3 regions of the Lentzea miocenica genome follow, and region 2 is predicted to be linked to each of the others. Evidence: riboswitches for the same ligand, from Rfam matches in the RefSeq annotation. Region 2 holds a riboswitch; each other region holds the start of a gene.
What was found. Region 2 has a riboswitch for cobalamin ahead of SK803_RS14570 (CbtB domain-containing protein). Riboswitches for the same ligand answer to the same signal wherever they lie in the genome.
Positions count from the first base shown of each region.

Region 1: it holds a riboswitch for cobalamin, as region 2 does, so the genes downstream of both, SK803_RS26505 (putative cobaltochelatase) here and SK803_RS14570 (CbtB domain-containing protein) in region 2, are expected to answer to the same signal.
Region 3: it holds a riboswitch for cobalamin, as region 2 does, so the genes downstream of both, SK803_RS15585 (ribonucleoside-diphosphate reductase subunit alpha) here and SK803_RS14570 (CbtB domain-containing protein) in region 2, are expected to answer to the same signal.

Region 1 is NZ_JAXAVW010000022.1:156,081-161,521, reverse strand. Features, by position in the region: gene SK803_RS26525 (8-amino-7-oxononanoate synthase) at 1-754, opposite strand, end outside; gene SK803_RS26520 (cytochrome P450 family protein) at 798-1,859, shown strand; gene SK803_RS26515 (zinc-binding dehydrogenase) at 1,843-2,271, opposite strand; gene SK803_RS26510 (threonine aldolase family protein) at 2,440-3,399, shown strand; cobalamin riboswitch at 3,438-3,567, shown strand; gene SK803_RS26505 (putative cobaltochelatase) at 3,606-5,441, shown strand, end outside.
Region 2 is NZ_JAXAVW010000011.1:6,095-11,535, reverse strand. Features, by position in the region: gene SK803_RS14595 (hypothetical protein) at 1-219, opposite strand, end outside; gene SK803_RS14590 (hypothetical protein) at 216-695, opposite strand; gene SK803_RS14585 (hypothetical protein) at 695-2,131, opposite strand; gene SK803_RS14580 (YbaB/EbfC family nucleoid-associated protein) at 2,128-2,595, opposite strand; gene SK803_RS14575 (CbtA family protein) at 2,656-3,411, opposite strand; gene SK803_RS14570 (CbtB domain-containing protein) at 3,443-3,631, opposite strand; cobalamin riboswitch at 3,664-3,840, opposite strand; gene SK803_RS14565 ((2Fe-2S)-binding protein) at 3,889-4,539, opposite strand; gene SK803_RS14560 (helix-turn-helix domain-containing protein) at 4,670-4,999, shown strand; gene SK803_RS14555 (RNA-guided endonuclease TnpB family protein) at 4,996-5,441, shown strand, end outside.
Region 3 is NZ_JAXAVW010000011.1:216,160-221,600, reverse strand. Features, by position in the region: gene idi (isopentenyl-diphosphate Delta-isomerase) at 1-162, shown strand, start outside; gene SK803_RS15590 (ribonucleotide-diphosphate reductase subunit beta) at 176-1,219, opposite strand; gene SK803_RS15585 (ribonucleoside-diphosphate reductase subunit alpha) at 1,216-3,573, opposite strand; cobalamin riboswitch at 3,681-3,892, opposite strand; gene SK803_RS15580 (LysE/ArgO family amino acid transporter) at 4,090-4,638, opposite strand; gene SK803_RS15575 (LysR family transcriptional regulator ArgP) at 4,738-5,441, shown strand, end outside.

The DNA.
Region 1 (5,441 bases), on a different contig from region 2:
CGAGCACCGCGCCGCCCTGCGCGCCGAGCGACTTGCTCAGCGTCAGCGTGGTGATCACGTCCGGCGCCTTGATCAGGCCGGCCTCGGCCACGGCTCCGCGGCCGCCGGGCCCGACGACACCGAGTCCGTGCGCGTCGTCGACGACCAACGCCGCACCGGTCGCGCGGCAGGCCTCGTGCAGTTCGTTGAGCGGAGCGATGTCGCCGTCGACGCTGAAGACCGAGTCCGTGACGACGATCGCGCGCCGCTTGCCGCGGGTCTCCAGCGCGTGCCGGACCTGGCCGACGTCGCAGTGACCGGCGACCACGACGTCCGCTTTGGACAGGCGCGTGCCGTCGATCAGCGAGGCGTGGATGTGCTGATCCGCGACGATCGCGGTGCCGGGGCCGGTGAGCGCCGTGAGCGCGCCCAGGTTCGCCATGTACCCGCTGCTGAACACCAGCGCCGACTGCGACCCGCAGAAGTTCGCGAGCTCGTACTCCAGCTCGGCGTGCAGCTCCGTAGAACCCGTGACCAGGCGCGATCCCGTGGACCCCACGCCCCACTTGAGCGTGGCGGCGGCCGCGGCACCCGCCACGCGCTTGTCCTTGGCGAGGCCCATGTAGTCGTTGCTGGCGAGGTCGAGGTCCGTCGAGTCCGCCGTGCGCGGCCGCAGCCGCCTGGTCAGACCCGCCTTGGCGCGCGCTTCAGAGCGGACGTCGATCCAGTCGAACGTCGACTCACCACCACTGGAAATCGCCTCAGTTGTGCTCACGGTCACCGACTGAGTCTCCCATCCGCCGACTAGCGTGCCGCTTGTGGACCTGTTCACCTTCACGCGTGCCGAACTCACCTCGCCGGTGCAGTTCTGCGACGGCCGCTGGGTGGTGTCGGACTACGACGACGTGCGCGCCGTCCTGGCCGATCCGGTCACTTTCCTGCCCGACAACGCCCTGACCGCCGTCACTCCGGTCGTACCCGCCGCGCTGCGCACCCTGGTGAGGGCCCGCTTCTCGTTGCCGCCGACGCTCGCGAACAACGGGTCCTCGTCGCACGCCGGCCTGCGGAAACTCGTCGCGTCGTTCTTCACGCCGGTTCGTGTCGCCGCCGCGGAGCCTCGCATCCGGGAGCTCGTTTTGGAACGGCTGGGTGGCACGGATCTCGTGCACTCACTCGCGTGGGACCTGCCGGCGATCGTGCTGATGGACCTGCTCGGCCTGGAGAACGTCGACATCCCGACGCTCAAACGGTGGAGCTCCGGATCGCTGGAGTTCTTCTGGGGCAACATCTCCCGCGAACGTCAGCTGGAACTGGTCGACGACGTCGGCGACTTCCACCAGTGGCTGATCAAGCGCTACCACGCCGGGGACGGCGAGCTGTTCTGCGCGCTGGCCGACGCCGGCGTGTCCGCCGAGGACTCCGCCGGGCTCTGCTACTTCCTGCTGATCGCGGGCCAGGAGACGACGACTCAGTTGTTGTCCACGGCGTTGCGTCGCGCGTTGCAAGACCGCGCGTTGTGGGCTCGCTTGCCGTTGCCCGGTGTCGCTGAGTCGTTCGTGGAGGACGTGCTGCGGACCGACACGCCCGTGGTGACCTGGCGGCGGCTGACTGCCCGTGAGGTCGTGCTGTCCGGTGTGCGCGTCCCTGCCGGTGCCGAGCTCGTGTTGTTGTTGAGCGGCAAGGAGAGCGACCCTCGCCACCTCGCGTTCGGCTATGGCCGCCACTTCTGCCTCGGCGCCGGGCTGGCGCGGTTGGAGGCCGCGGTGACCCTGCGGACCGTGGCGGAGCACGAGCCGTCGTTGCGCCTGGCCGGTGACGATCCGGAGTGGCTCAACCTGCTGTCGTTCCGCGCGCCCAGGTCGGTCACGGTCGCGCGATGAGCTTGCCCTGCGTGGTCCGAGCTTCGAGTGCTCGGTGCGCTTCGGCGATCTCTTCGAGCTGGTAGACCTCGCCGAGCACCGGCTTGAGGTGGTGGCTGAACACCTCTTCCGGCGTCACGTCGCGAGGGAGCCCCATGACCGCGACACCCTTGCGGAAGACGTCGCTCGCCGACACGTCCAACGGCTCACCGCTCGCGAACCCGAACACGACCATGCGCCCCACACCGTCCTTGAGCAGTTCGAACGCCCGCTTCCCGACGGCGCCGCCGATGGACTCGAACGCGGTGGTGCCCTGCAGCGCCAGCGCTTCGCGACCGCCGGTCCGGATCTCGATGCCGTGAATCGGACTACCGGTCCATATCGCCGGCACGGTCGAACGGACCGCCAGTCCCTCAGCGTCCGCGGTGTCCAACCGGACTGCCGGTCCGGATCGTCCTCCACCAAGCACACGCCCTGCTCGCCGTGTTGAGGGGAGAACACATCGCATTCCTGCTCGAGCGGCGCATGACCGCCTATGACGTCCGGGCGGGCGTTATCTCGCTCGCCGACACGCTCGCGGCTGAGGTTTGATGCTGGGGTGTTGAACCGCCAGCTCTCCGGAGTCACGAAGCGCACCCTGCTCGAAGAGCTCGGCCCGGTGCCGGACGTCGAGCCCGACCGCTACGGCGACGGCGGCCCGGTGGGCGCGCTGGAGGAGCGGGTCGCGCAACTGCTGGGCACCGAGGCCGCGTTGTTCGTGCCGACCGGGACGATGGCGCAGCAGATCGCGCTGAAGTGCTGGGCCGACCGCACGCACAACCCGATCGTCGCGATGCACCCGCAGGCGCACCCGCTCAACCACGAGGACGACGCGCTGACCGTGCTGTCCGGCCTGCGTCCGATCAAGGTGCCGAACTCCGAGGTGGCCACCTGTCCTGAGCCGTACGGGACGCTGCTGCTCGAGGTGCCGGACCGCGAGGCCGGGTTCGTCCTGCCGACCTGGGACGAGCTGACCACGCTGGTGGACCAGGCCCGCGAACGGGACGCGGTCGTGCACCTCGACGGCGCGCGGCTGTGGGAGAGCACGTACGGCCTGGGCAAGCCTCTGACCGAGATCGCGGGCCTGTTCGACTCGGTGTACGTCTCGTTCTACAAGTCGCTGGAGGGCATGTCGGGCGCGGCGCTCGCGGGCAGCCAGGACTTCATCGACCAGGCACGGGTCTGGCGGCACCGGTACGGCGGCATGCTGTTCCAGCAGTGGCCGGCGGCGCTGTCCGCGATGCACGGGCTGGACACGGTGCTCCCGAAGCTCGGCGGCTACGTCGAGCACGCCAAGGTCGTGGCCGCGGCGATGGGCCTGCCGGAGCCGCACACCCACCAGTTCGCGCTGCACCTGCCGGGTGACCCGAAGAAGCTGACCGAGGCGAGTGGCGAGTTCCTCGGCTCGTTCTGGCGGGACGGCACGCTCGCGAAGACCGAGATCACCGTGGCCGCGCCCGCGCTGGAGTGGACCGCCGACGAGGTCCGGGAGGCCTGGGCGGAGTTCCAGAGCCTGATCTAGGGCGACATCGCTCACCTGGCTGTTGGTCGCGCGGGTGCGAAATGCGACGATGCCGGGGCTGTGAGGGGAGTGCGAGGAAGCCGGTGCGAATCCGGCGCCGTCCCGCGACTGTGACCGGTCTCAAGGAGAAGCCGGGAGTCAGGAACTCGTCCCCCTCTTGATCACCGACCGCGGGCGTGGACACCCGAGGAAGGACTTCGCCGAGCATGTTCCCCTTTTCGGCTGTCGTCGGACATGACGACCTCCGGCTGGCCCTCCTGTTGAACGCCGTGCACCCCGGCATCGGTGGTGTTCTCGTGCGTGGCGAGAAGGGCACCGCGAAGTCGACGATCGTGCGTGCCCTGGCCGCGCTGCTGCCGGAACTCGACGTCTCGCAGGGCTGCCGTTTCGGCTGTGTGCCCGGCAGCACCGACTGCCCCGACGCGCCGCACGAGAGTGTTGAACGCCGTCCGGCCAAGCTGGTCGAACTGCCTGTGGGCGCCACTGAGGACCGGCTGGTGGGCTCGCTCGACCTGGAGAAGGCGCTGACCGAGGGCGTGCGGGCGTTCCAGCCCGGTCTGCTCGCCGCGGCGCACCGGGGCGTGCTCTACGTCGACGAGGTCAACCTGCTGCACGACCACCTGGTCGACCTGCTGCTGGACGCCGCCGCGATGGGGCGCGCGCACGTCGAACGCGAAGGCGTGTCGATCTCGCACCCGTCCCAGTTCCTGCTGGTCGGCACCATGAACCCGGAGGAGGGCGAGCTGCGGCCGCAGCTGCTCGACCGGTTCGGGCTGACCGTGGCGGTGAAGGCGGCCCGCGACGTCGGCGTCCGCACCGAGGTGATCCGGCGCCGGCTCGCCTACGAGGCCGACCCCGTGCCGTTCGCGGCGAAGTGGGCGGAAGAGGACGCCGCGCTGAAGCGGCAGATCGAGCACGCCCGCGAGAACCTCAAGGCCGTGTCCCTTCCGGACGGTGAACTGCGCCGGATCGCCGCTGTCTGCGCGGCGTTCGAGGTCGACGGCATGCGCGCGGACCTCGTCGTCGCCCGTGCCGCCACCGCGCACGCCGCCTGGCGAGGTGCCCGGCAGGTCGAGGAGACCGACGTCGAGGTCGCGGTCAGGCTCGCCCTGCCGCACCGGCGCCGCCGCGACCCGTTCGACGAGCCCGGCATCGAGGAACAGCAGCTCGAGGACGCCATGCGCCAGGCCGCCGAGCACGCGGAAGAACCGGAAGAGGGCCCGGACGACGACGGCCCCGGCGGTGGTGAACTGCCCGAACCGCAGGAAGGCCCGGCGGGCAACGGAAACGCGCCGCGGGACCGTCCCGCACCGGAACCCGCACCCGCGTTCAAGGCGCGGCTGCTGGAGGTGCCAGGAGTCGGCGAAGGCGCACCGGGCAAGCGTTCCAGGGCCCGTGCCCGGACCGGCCGGATCGTGCGTTCGTCCAAAGTGGACGGCAACGGCCTGCATCTCGTCGACACGCTCACCAACGCGGCACCGCACCAGCAGGCGCGCGGCCGCAGCGGCCCCGGACTCCTGCTCACCGCGGGAGATCTCCGCAAGGCGGTCAGGGAGGGCAAGGAGTCGAACCTCGTCCTGTTCGTCGTCGACGCCTCTGGCTCGATGGCGGCACGGCAGCGGATGTCGGCCGTCAGCGGCGCGGTCGTCTCGCTGCTGCGCGACGCCTACCAGCGCCGGGACAAGGTCGGCGTGGTGACGTTCCGCGGCAACCAGGCCGAAGTCGCTTTGCCCCCGACGACTTCCGTCGACGCGGCGGCCACCCGCCTGAAGAAGATGCGCACCGGCGGCAGGACCCCGCTCGCGGACGGACTGCTGAAGGCCCACCGCGTCCTGGAGATCGAACGGCTGCGCGACCCGCGGAAGCGCCCGCTCGTGGTGTTGCTGACCGACGGCCGCGCGACCTCGTCCGGCCTCGGCGGCGACCCGATGAAGGACGCCCTGAAGGCCGCCGGCCTGCTCGAACAGACCGCCGTCGTGGTCGTGGACTGCGAACAGGGCCACATCAGGCTCGGCCTCGCGCAGAAGATCGCCGAAGCCCTG
Region 2 (5,441 bases):
GAACGTCAGGGGATGGCTGGACGAGTGCTCCGGCGTCCGGTACTTCACGGGCTTGAGCAACACGCCGGGCTCGACCTTCATCACCCCGGCCAGCGGCACGCCGATCACGTCGGTGGCCATCCGTGCGCCGTTCACCAACCGCGTGAACAGCACGCGGTCCTGCTCGATCACCACGGCGGCCTCGTCGGACAGCGGTATGACGATCGGCGCGTCGTTCATCGGCGCAACTCCGGTGGTAGCAACGAAAGCAGAGCGTTGAGGTAGTGCGTGGCGGCCACGTCGTGCCCGATTCCGTCGCGGTGCACGGTGATCCGGCCGCCACCCAGTTCGAGCCCGCCGGTCGACTCGCAGGGCGCGGCGGTCAGTGCCGGGGTCAGGTACCGCACGAAGGCGAGTTCGTCGCAGAACACCAGGAACCTGTCGTCGAACGACGGAACACCGACGGCCACCGCGCCCGCGTTCTCGTCGTGCGTGATCCGGCGCCAGTCCTCTGTCGCACGGTGGGCGACTCGCAGGTGCGGGCACGGGCCCAGCGACGTGCTCACCGCGACGAAGGCTTCCTCGCGTGCTTTCTGGTCACCACCGCCGGCGGACTCCAGGCCGACCACGCGGACCTCGGTGCGCGTGGTGAACGTGCGCCCGCCGACGGACGTCACGACCTCTGTGGGCGTGAAGCGCTTGGGCCGCCACCACATCAGATGTCGAGCTCCTGGTCGGTCTGCGCCGCTTCCTGGTCCGCGCCGCGCTGGTCGTACGAGATGGTCTTGTAGACGCCGTCGGCGTACCCGGCGACCTTGTTCGCGATCTTGACCGGGTCGGTGTACTTCATGCCGTCCGGGCCGCTCTTGTCCAGGCCGAGCACCTTGTCCGCGTTCTTCCCGACGGCTTCGGAGAACGCCTCGCCGAGCGTGCCGGGCTTCTTCGACGCGCCCTCGACGAACGCCTTGCCGATCTTCGACCGCCCGATCACCTCGCGGATCCGCTTCAGCACGTTCAGGATCTTCTGGATGATCGAGCGGACCTTGTTCACCTCGCCGCCGGCCTTGGCGGTCGCGATGCCCGACTCGACACCCGTTGCCCCGGCGGCCGCGACCTCGGAGGCGCCGCACGTCGGGATGGCCGCGAGCTGCGCGGCGATCCACGTGACGACCAGCCACTCGATCAGGTCGCTCAAGATCCCTTTCAGGATGTCCTCGGCCACCTGCATGAACATGGAGCTGGCCTGCAGCACGGACGCGACGTGGCCCGCGGTGGAGGCGGTGCCCTCGATGCCGTGGTGGAAGCCGCCGAGCTTGGCCGCGGCCTTGTCGCCGGCCTCGGACTTCCAGCTCCGCAGGCCTTCCTTCAGCTGCTCGTCGAACGTGCGGGCCAGTTCCTCGGTCTGCTTGGCGATGTCGTTGAACGCGCCCGCGGCCTTGCCGGTGGCCGCGGGGTCGCCGCTGACCAGGTCGACGGCCTGCTTCAACGGTGCCACGACGTCCAGCAGCCAGCCGAGTCCCTTGCTGATCAGGAAGTTCAGCGGGTCGGCGATGGCGCCCGCGAGTTTCATGCCCTCCTGCATGAAGTTGTTCATGTCGGAGATGACGCTGATGGTGTCCTTCGCGATCGCGGCGCCGTCGCCGGAGGAGATGGAGTCGCCGAGCTTCGTGGCGTCCTTCATGAGCGCGTAGCTGCTGCCACCGAACGGAACGGACTTCGCGGCCTGCTTGCCCACGTTGCCGCCGGAGAACTGGTCGCCGTAGCTGCTCCCCACCGCGCCCGCGTTGGACGTCGCCGTGCCGCCGGAGACCATCGGCGCCGCGGACGCGTTGTCGAGTCCTGCCTGGAGCGTCTTGCCGAACGCGTCGGTGGTGGTCTTCTCCTGGTCGGCGTAGGTCCGCGCGGTGGCGGTGAGGGCGGCGTCGATCTTGCCGAAGCCCTCGGTCATCTTGCCGAAGTGGCCGTGCAGGTCGCCGAGCAGCGCGTCGTACTGCTCGTACATGCCGAGCAGGTGCCCGAGGGCGCCCCAGCTGATCGCGGGCACGGACGCGGTGGTGGCCGTGTCGTTGAGCTTCGTCGAGGTGCCGGAGAGTCCGCCGACGGACTTGGCGCACCGGGCCAGTTCGTCCGGGTGCACGACGTAGCCGGTCACCAGCGGTCGTCCTGGCGGAAGATGCTGCCGGTGTCGCCGTCGTCGTCCACTGGCGGGCGCGGGCGGGCGGGAGGCTCGCCGGGCTGCCCGAAGATCTCCTGCTGGGTCTTCGCGACGCGCTCGGCGATCGGGATGTCCGTGCCGACGTGGCCCTGCACGATCTCGGCCTGCTGGCGCGCGGCGGCGGCGACGGCCTGTTGCAACGTCGACATCACGGCCTGGGAGAGCTGCGTGGCGCTGAGCCGCTTCGCGTCCTCGGTGAACCGGATTTCCTTGATGGAACCGGACAAACCCGCTACGACCGTGACGGAACGGTCGGGGGACTGGACGCTGGCTTCCACTGTTCTGAGTTCGGTGCCCATCGCGTCGTACCCGGCGGCACGGGCCTCGGCCGCACGGTTGGCCCGCTCGAAGAACTCGAGCTTCTGACGCATCTCTTCCAGCAACTCGGCGCTGTCAGGCATGCGCCGAACGTACCAATGCCGCCTGGGCGGGGTGGCCGTACTCCCGGCCACCCCACACCATCAGGCGACAGCAGTCTTTTCGACGGCCTTGGTCCTGCGCGTGGCCGGGTCGATCAGCAGACCGAACACCACGCCGAGACCGACGTAGAGCGTGGCGAGCTGGGCGAGCGAGCTGAGGCGGAACTGCCACAGCACGTTCACCGGCATGTCCGCGGGGATCGTGTCCGGCGGCGCGGGGAACGCCACCAGCACCACGGCGACGGCCGCGGCGACCGCGAGCAGCACCGCGGTGACCCGCACCGGCTGGGTCTGGGCGCGCAGCTGCTCGGCGAGCCAGCTGGCACCCCACACGATCACCAGACCGGCCACCACCACACCGAGGTAGAGCGCGGTCCGGTAGTTCACCGTCTCCGGGTCGCCCACGGCGGGCGGGTTGGCCGGATACTTCAGCCACGGCAGCAAAGCCACGGCACCGAACACCGCGGCACCGAACGCGAAGCTGCGGCTGAACGGCGTGCGGTCGGCGAACCACCGCTTCGACAGCCCGTAGGCCGTGGCGAACACGAGCCCGACCGCGATGCCGACGATGACCACGCCGAGCATGCCGCCGACGATCTGGGCACCCCGGCTGACCAGCTCTTCCTCGCCACCGTGCGAATGGCCGGCCTCACCGGCGGGTGCCCTGGCCTCCTCGACCGCGAGCGCGGCGCGAATCGGGATCTCGGTCACCAGCAGCTGCACCAGCGCGGAGGCGACACCGGCGATGCCGCCGGCCGCGATTCCGCGCAGCGCAAGGGACTTGTACGTCGTAGTCATGAACTTCCCTGCCCGGGATCGGAGATCGGGATCAGTGGCAGGGGACGCCGAGCGCGTGCCGGCCGTCGTGGAAGAACTCGTGCAGCATCTCGGAACCCGCGCCGAGCGCGAGACCGTTCTCCTGCAAAACCAGGTAGGTGACGATGAGGCCGAGCAGTGCTACTGCGAAGGCCCACTTGGGCACCTGGACGGCGGACAGATTTGCTGCGGGGCTCGTCATGACGGGCTCCTCCATACCTCGTGGAAGTCAACTCTCCTAGCGGCGCCGCAGCCGGTCTCCTGACTCCCGGATCAACGCTGCCCCCGCGTCTTCCCAGTCCCCTCGCGGGGACCAGTGACGTGCTCGGCGGGGATCGCTTCCCGGTCACAGTGGCGAGGACCGCGCCGGATTTTCACCGGCTTCCCGTCACTGCGGCGCGTGCACCGTAAGTTGATCGGTGGCTTAAACACAACCGGCCATAAGAGTTGTCGTGTTCATCACTTCACGAGTGGACAGTCACCGCACTTCCCACCTGCGGCAACGCGGTAGTAGAGACAGCACGACCGACGCCGGAACGTGACTTCGCCCGGGAAACTGATGAATTCTCCCGCCTGTTCGAACGGCGGTGCGCTCATCAGCCGCTCGCCGCGTTCTTCTGCTTCCTCTGCCGTGAGCATGCGTGCGCGGACAACCATTTTGAGCGCGCCCGCGATGTTCGACATCGCGTTGCCCCACAACAATCCGCGCGCCACCGGAGTGACCGCCTGGATCGCTTCCACCACGGGTTCGAGCGCCTCCGCGGCCGGCGGGCCCAGCCGCGGCTGGTCGATGCGGACGCTCAGGCCGTTGACCGGGTGGTGGTGCCACCACAGGTTCTCCGGCCGGACGTCGATCGGGATGTTCGCGGCGGTGAGCGGGCTGAGCAGCCGCGCGGTGTAGCTGAGGAAGAACAGGCTGGCCGCTACGCGTGGTTCCTCCGCTTCGTACCGGATCGCGATGGCGTCGATCGTGGTTTTGAGCGCCGGGCCTTCGAGCAGCGCCGTCCCCGGCAGCCACGTGTCGTCCGGGCGGCCCACGTCGAGCGCGAAGAACGGGTTGATGCCGCGCACCCGGCGCAACGCTTCGAGCACTTCGGCGAACTCGGACACGGAAGTTCACGCTACCGGGTGGAATCTCATCGTCGCTCCCCGTCGGGTGCGATCAGAACAGGGAACACCTGGGTAACTTGATGTTGTGAGGACGGCGTACCGATGCCGGGCCTACCCGGACCCCGAACAGATGGCGGTGCTGAACCGCACGTTCGGGTGCGTGCGTTTGGTGTGGAACAAGACCCTTGCCGAGCGGTCTCACCGCTACCGCACCGAGGGCAAGTCAACTTCATACCGGGAGACCGACGCCGCGCTGACCTACCGGAACTTTTTCGCGGGACACCCGCTCGGCGTACCGCATGCGCGAGGGCCGGCTTCACCTGGCCAAGACCGCAGGGCCGATCCGCTTCGCCTGGTCGTTCGGTCAGGCGAATCTGTCCACGCTCGATCCCAGCATGGTCGTTGTCGCACGAGAGTCCGACCACCGCTGGTACGTCACGTTCACAGTGGACACCAGTGATCCTGCGCCACTTCCTGCTACCGGTCGCGCTGTGGGCTTGGATCTCGGTGTGTAAGGACTTCATCGTCACGAGTGATGGTCAGCGGATCGCCAACCCCCGGCATCTGCAACGCAAAGCGCGAAACCTGGCCCGCTACCAGCGGCGTCTGGCTCGCACCCAGCGCGGTTCCCGCAACCGCGCCAAAGCCAGGCGAAGGATTGCCGCCGCGCACCGCAAGGTCCGAAACCGGCGGATGGCCCGCGCGATCAGCGACGTGGCGTGGGGTGAGTTCCGGACGATGCTGGAGTACAAGGCGCATCGCGCCGGACGGACGCTTCTGGTCGTCGATCGCTGGTATCCCAGCACCAAGACCTGTTCGTCTTGCGGACACCTGCTGGCCGAGCTGGGTTTGTCCATTCGGCACTGGACGTGTCCGAACTGTCGCATCCGGCACGACCGGGA
Region 3 (5,441 bases), 210 kb from region 2:
GTGGCGTGGACCGAGTTCGCCGCATCAGTGCTGGACGGCACGCGCGAGATCTCACCGTGGTCGAAGCTGCAGGTCGCCGAACTGGTGAAGCTGGGGCCCGATCCGCTGGCATGGCCGGTCGCGGACCGGGCCGGGCTCCCCAAAGCCGTCAAGCTCGCTTAGCGGACGGCGGGGTTCACCACTCCAGTGAGCCACCGTTCTGGTACTCGATGACGCGGGTCTCGAAGAAGTTCTTCTCCTTCTTGAGATCCATCATCTCCGACATCCACGGGAACGGGTTCTCGGTCTTCTCCCACACGGGCTCGAGTCCGAGCTGCGCGCACCGGCGGTTCGTGATGAACCGCATGTACTGCTCGCACGACTCCGAGTTGAGGCCCAGGATCCCGCTCGGCATGGTGTCGCGGCCGTACGCGATCTCCAGCTCGCACCCCTCCGCGAGCATGGTCCGCACCTCCTTCTGGAACACGTCGTTCCACAGGTGCGGGTTCTCGATCTTGATCTGGTTGATCGCGTCGATGCCGAAGTTCAGGTGGATCGACTCGTCGCGCAGGATGTACTGGTACTGCTCGGCGATGCCGACCATCTTGTTGCGCCGGCCCATCGACAGGATCTGCGCGAACCCGGTGTAGAACCACATGCCCTCGAAGACCACGTAGAACGCGACCAGGTCCTTGAGGAACGCCTGGTCCGTCTCCGGCGTACCGGTCCTGAACTCCGGGTCCTCCAGGTGCTGCGTGAACTGCAGCGCCCACGCGGCCTTGTCCGTGATGGACGGGATCTCCCGGTACATGTTGAACAGCTCGCCCTCGTCCAGGCCGAGCGACTCGCAGATGTACTGGAACGTGTGGGTGTGCACGGCCTCCTCGAAGGCCTGGCGCAGCAGGTACTGGCGGCACTCGGGGTTGGTCAGGTGCCGGTACACCGCGAGCACGATGTTGTTGGCCACCAACGACTCGCTCGTGGCGAAGAAGCCGAGGTTCCGCTTGATCATGCGGCGCTCCTCGTCCGTCAGCCCGTCCTTCGACTTCCACAGGGAGATGTCGGCCTGCATGGACACCTCGGTGGGCATCCAGTGGTTGTTGCAGCCGGCCAGGTACTTGTCCCACGCCCAGTGGTACTTGAGCGGCAGCAGCTGGTTGACGTCGGCACGGCAGTTGATCATCGCCTTGTCGTCGACGCTCACCCGCGCCGCGCCGGCTTCGATGATGTTCTCGGTCACTGGCAGGCCTCGCACTCGGGATCGGTGATGGAGCAGTTCGGGTCGGTGACGGCGACGGGGGAGACGGCGTTGAGCTTGCCGTCGGTGCCCTGCAACGTGGACTTCTCCACGTGCGTCGCGCTCTGGGTGCGCAGGTAGTACGTGGTCTTCAGGCCGCGCACCCACGCCAGCTGGTACATCTCGTCGAGCTTGCGGCCACTGGGCGCGGCCAGGTACAGGTTCAGCGACTGCGCCTGGTCGATCCACTTCTGCCTCCTGCTGCCCGCCTCGATCAGCCAGGAGCTGTCGACCTCGAACGCCGTGGCGTACAACGCCTTCAGGTACGGCGGCACCCGGTCGATCGCGCCGAGACTGCCGTCGTGCAGCTTCAGATCCGAGATCATCTGCTCATCCCACAGCCTGCGCTGCTTGAGCGCCCGCACCAGGTCCGGGTTGATCACGGTGAAGTCGCCGGACATGTTCGACTTCACGTACAGGTTGCGGTACAGCGGCTCGATCGACTGGTTCACGCCGGTGATGTTCGCGATGGTCGCGGTCGGCGCGATGGCCATGACGTTCGAGTTCCGCATGCCGCGCTTGACCTTCTCGCGGACCACATCCCAGTCCAAGGTGGACTCTCGGTTCTGCTCCAGCTCGCCGGCGCCACGGTTCTGCGCCAGGATCTCGACCGAGTCGATCGGCAGGATCCCGCGGCTCCACAGCGATCCCTCGAACGACCGGTAGGCGCCGCGTTCCCGCGCCAGCTCGGCGGACGCGTCGATGGCGTAGTAGCTGATCTCCTCCATGCTGCGGTCCGCGAACTCGACGGCCTCCTTGCTGGCCATCGGCGTGCCGAGGGTGAACAGCGCGTCCTGGAAGCCCATCAGGCCCATGCCCACCGGGCGGTGCTTGAGGTTGGAGTTCCGCGCCTCGGGGATCGTGTAGTAGTTCACGTCGATCACGTTGTCGAGCATCCGCACGGCCGTGCGCACGGTCTTCTCCAGCCGCGCGTGGTCGATGCCCTCGGCCGTGACGTGCTGCGCGAGGTTGACACTGCCCAGGTTGCAGACCGCGACCTCGTCGATCGTGGTGTTCAACGTGATCTCGGTACACAGGTTCGACGAGTGCACGACACCGCTGTGCTGCTGCGGCGACCGCAGGTTGCACGGGTCCTTGAACGTGATCCACGGATGCCCGGTCTCGAACACCATGGTCAGCATCCGCCGCCACAGGTCGACGGCGGGCAGCCGGCGGAAGACCTTGATCTCGCCGTTGTCCGCCTTCTCCTCGTACGCGCGGTACTTCTCGGCGAACTCGTCGCCGAACGCGTCGTGCAGGTCCGGCACCTCGTCGGGCGAGAACAGCGTCCACTGGCCGTTCGCGCGCACCCGGCGCAGGAACTCGTCCGGCACCCAGTTCGCGGTGTTCATGTCGTGCGTGCGGCGGCGCTCGTCACCGGTGTTCTTGCGCAGGTCGAGGAACTCCTCGACGTCGATGTGCCACGTCTCCAGGTACGCGCAGACCGCGCCCTTGCGACGGCCGCCCTGGTTGACGGCCACTGCGGTGTCGTTGGCAACCTTGAGGAACGGCACAACACCCTGTGACTTGCCGTTGGTGCCCTTGATGTGCGCGCCGATGCCGCGGACCGGGGTCCAGTCGTTGCCCAGGCCCCCGGCGAACTTGCTGAGCAGCGCGTTGTTGCTGATGCCGTGGAAGATCGCGGCGAGATCATCGTCCACGGTGGTCAGGAAGCACGACGACAGCTGCGGGCGTGTGGTGCCCGAGTTGAACAGGGTCGGCGTCGAACACATGAAGTCGAACGACGAGAGCAGCTCGTAGAACTCGATCGCGCGGGCGTTCTTGTCGTCCTCTTCGAGGGCGAGACCCATGGCGACGCGCATGAAGAACGCCTGCGGCAGCTCGTAGCGGCGGTCGTCGTGGTGCAGGAAGTAGCGGTCGTACAGCGTCTGCATGCCCAGGAACTGGAAGTTCAGGTCGCGTGACGCGTCGAGCGCCGCACCCAGGCGGGCGAGGTCGTAGCCGGCGAGGCGCGGGTCGAGCTGGCCGAACTCGATGCCGTAGCGGACGAACTCGGCGAAGTACGCCGGGTAGCGCTCGGTCATCTCGGCGTGGGACAGCGGGATGCCGCAGGCCTCGGCACGCAGCTTGTCCAGCAACAACCGGGCGCTGACGTAGGAGTAGTCCGGGTCGTGCTCGACCATCGTGCGGGCGGCCATGATCGGCGCCAGCGCCAGCTCGGCGTCGGTGATGCCGTTGTAGAGGTTCCGCTTGGTCTCGGCCAGAACCGCCTCGGCGGATGCGTTCGGCAGGTCAGCACACGCTTCGTTGATGACCACTGAAAGGCGGTCGGGCACGCTCTCTCCTCGCGAGATCAGCCCGAGGAAACGCATGCGCACGCCAGTGGGCACACCACTGGTGCACACAGCAGCCCTCCCTCGGGGCACCGTGTCGTGCGCGCAGGCTTGCGCGCACACCAATGGCAGGTCTTCGGACTCGTGGGCGTACCTCTGGCGCCTACCGGCCGTCGCTTCCCAGGTCCGGAGACCCAGTGCTTGGTTGACGGCTTTCGTTCCCACTCACCGCTGCGGGGCAGTCCTGGATTCGCACCAGGTTCCCTGTTGCCTCACCGACCCCGTTGCGCCAAGTCGGTGAACCACCAGCGCGGCAGATACTACATGTAGGGGTGGGGTCTGGATCACCACCCAACATGCGCGTGTCGTGGGTTATGGTCATCAACGTGGGTGATCTTCGGCCTCGGGTCGTCTTCGGTGCACTGGTCTGTGCGGGGCTCGCTTCGACGTCCCTTTTCGTCGGTGCCGCGGCGCCGGTGACGAGTGGTGTGCTGGCCGTGTCGGCGGTGCTCGTGATGATCACCACCCGGCGATCAGGACGACCCCGAGACTGATCATCACGGCGGCGATCAGGCCGTCCAGGACCCGCCACGCGCGGGGCTTCGCGAACAGCGGGCTGAGCAGCCGGGCGCCGAACCCGAGTGCGACGAACCAGGCGATGCTCGCGGTGACCGCGCCGACCCCGAACAGCCACCGGCCGGCCGCGATCGAGCCGAGCAGCAGCAGCGTGTCCAGGTAGACGTGCGGGTTGAGCCACGTGAGCGCGAGCGCGGTGAGCACAGGGCGGTTCGAACCGCTTTCGGCGACGCTCATGGAGCCCGGTTTGAACGCCCGGCGCGCCGCCAGGAACCCGTACGCCAGCAGGAAAAGACCGCCGACGATCGCGGCGACGGTGATCGCCTGCGGCCACCTGCGGACGATCGCGCCGAACCCCGCGACGCCCACCGCCACGAGGATCGCGTCCGAGATCGCGCACACGGCGACGACCTTGGCCACGGCCTGGCGTCGAAGTCCTTGGCGCAGCACGAAAGCGTTCTGCGCGCCGATCGCGACGATCAGGGTCATCATGGTGCCGAAGCCGAGCAGCAGGTCAGTCACACGTTCGACGGTATTGACGCGGTCTTGATGAGACCAGCTAAAGATTCTTACGTAGCATTAGCGGCCGTGATGGATCTCGACCTGGTGCGCACCCTGCTCGCGGTCGTCGACGCGGGCACGTTCGACGCCGCCGCGGACGCGTTGCACGTCACGCCATCCGCTGTGTCCCAACGGATCAAGGCGCTGGAACAGCGGACGGGCCGGGTGCTGCTGGTGCGGGCCCGGCCGGTGCGGCTGACGCCGTCGGGGGAGGTGCTGGTCCGTTACGGTCGGCAACTGCTCGCTCTGGATCAGGACCTGGAGGCGGCGCTGGGGGAGGACGCCGTCGTCCGGGTGCCGATCGCGGTGAACGCCGACTCGCTCGCCACCTGGTTCCTGCCCGCGCTGCAACGGGTCTCGCCGTCGTTGAAGATCTCGTTCGACCTCCACCGCGAGGACCAGGACCACACGACGGCGTTGCTGCGGCAAGGTCTGGTGATGGCCGCCGTCACGTCGTCACGTGAGCCGGTCGCGGGCTGTTCGGTGCGCAGACTGGGTGACATCCGTTACGCCGCAATGGCATCGCAGTCCTTTGTGGATCGGTACCAGGACGGCCCGCTCAAGTCGTGGTTGCCGGACGCGCCGGTGGTGGTGTTCGACCGCAACGACGACTTGCAGGACCGGTTCGTGCGCACGCTGACCCGTGGCCGCGGTGCCTCGGACCACCGTCATCACGTGCCGTCGTCCGAGGTGTACGTGCGGACGATCGTGGCCGGTCTCGGCTGGGGAATGGT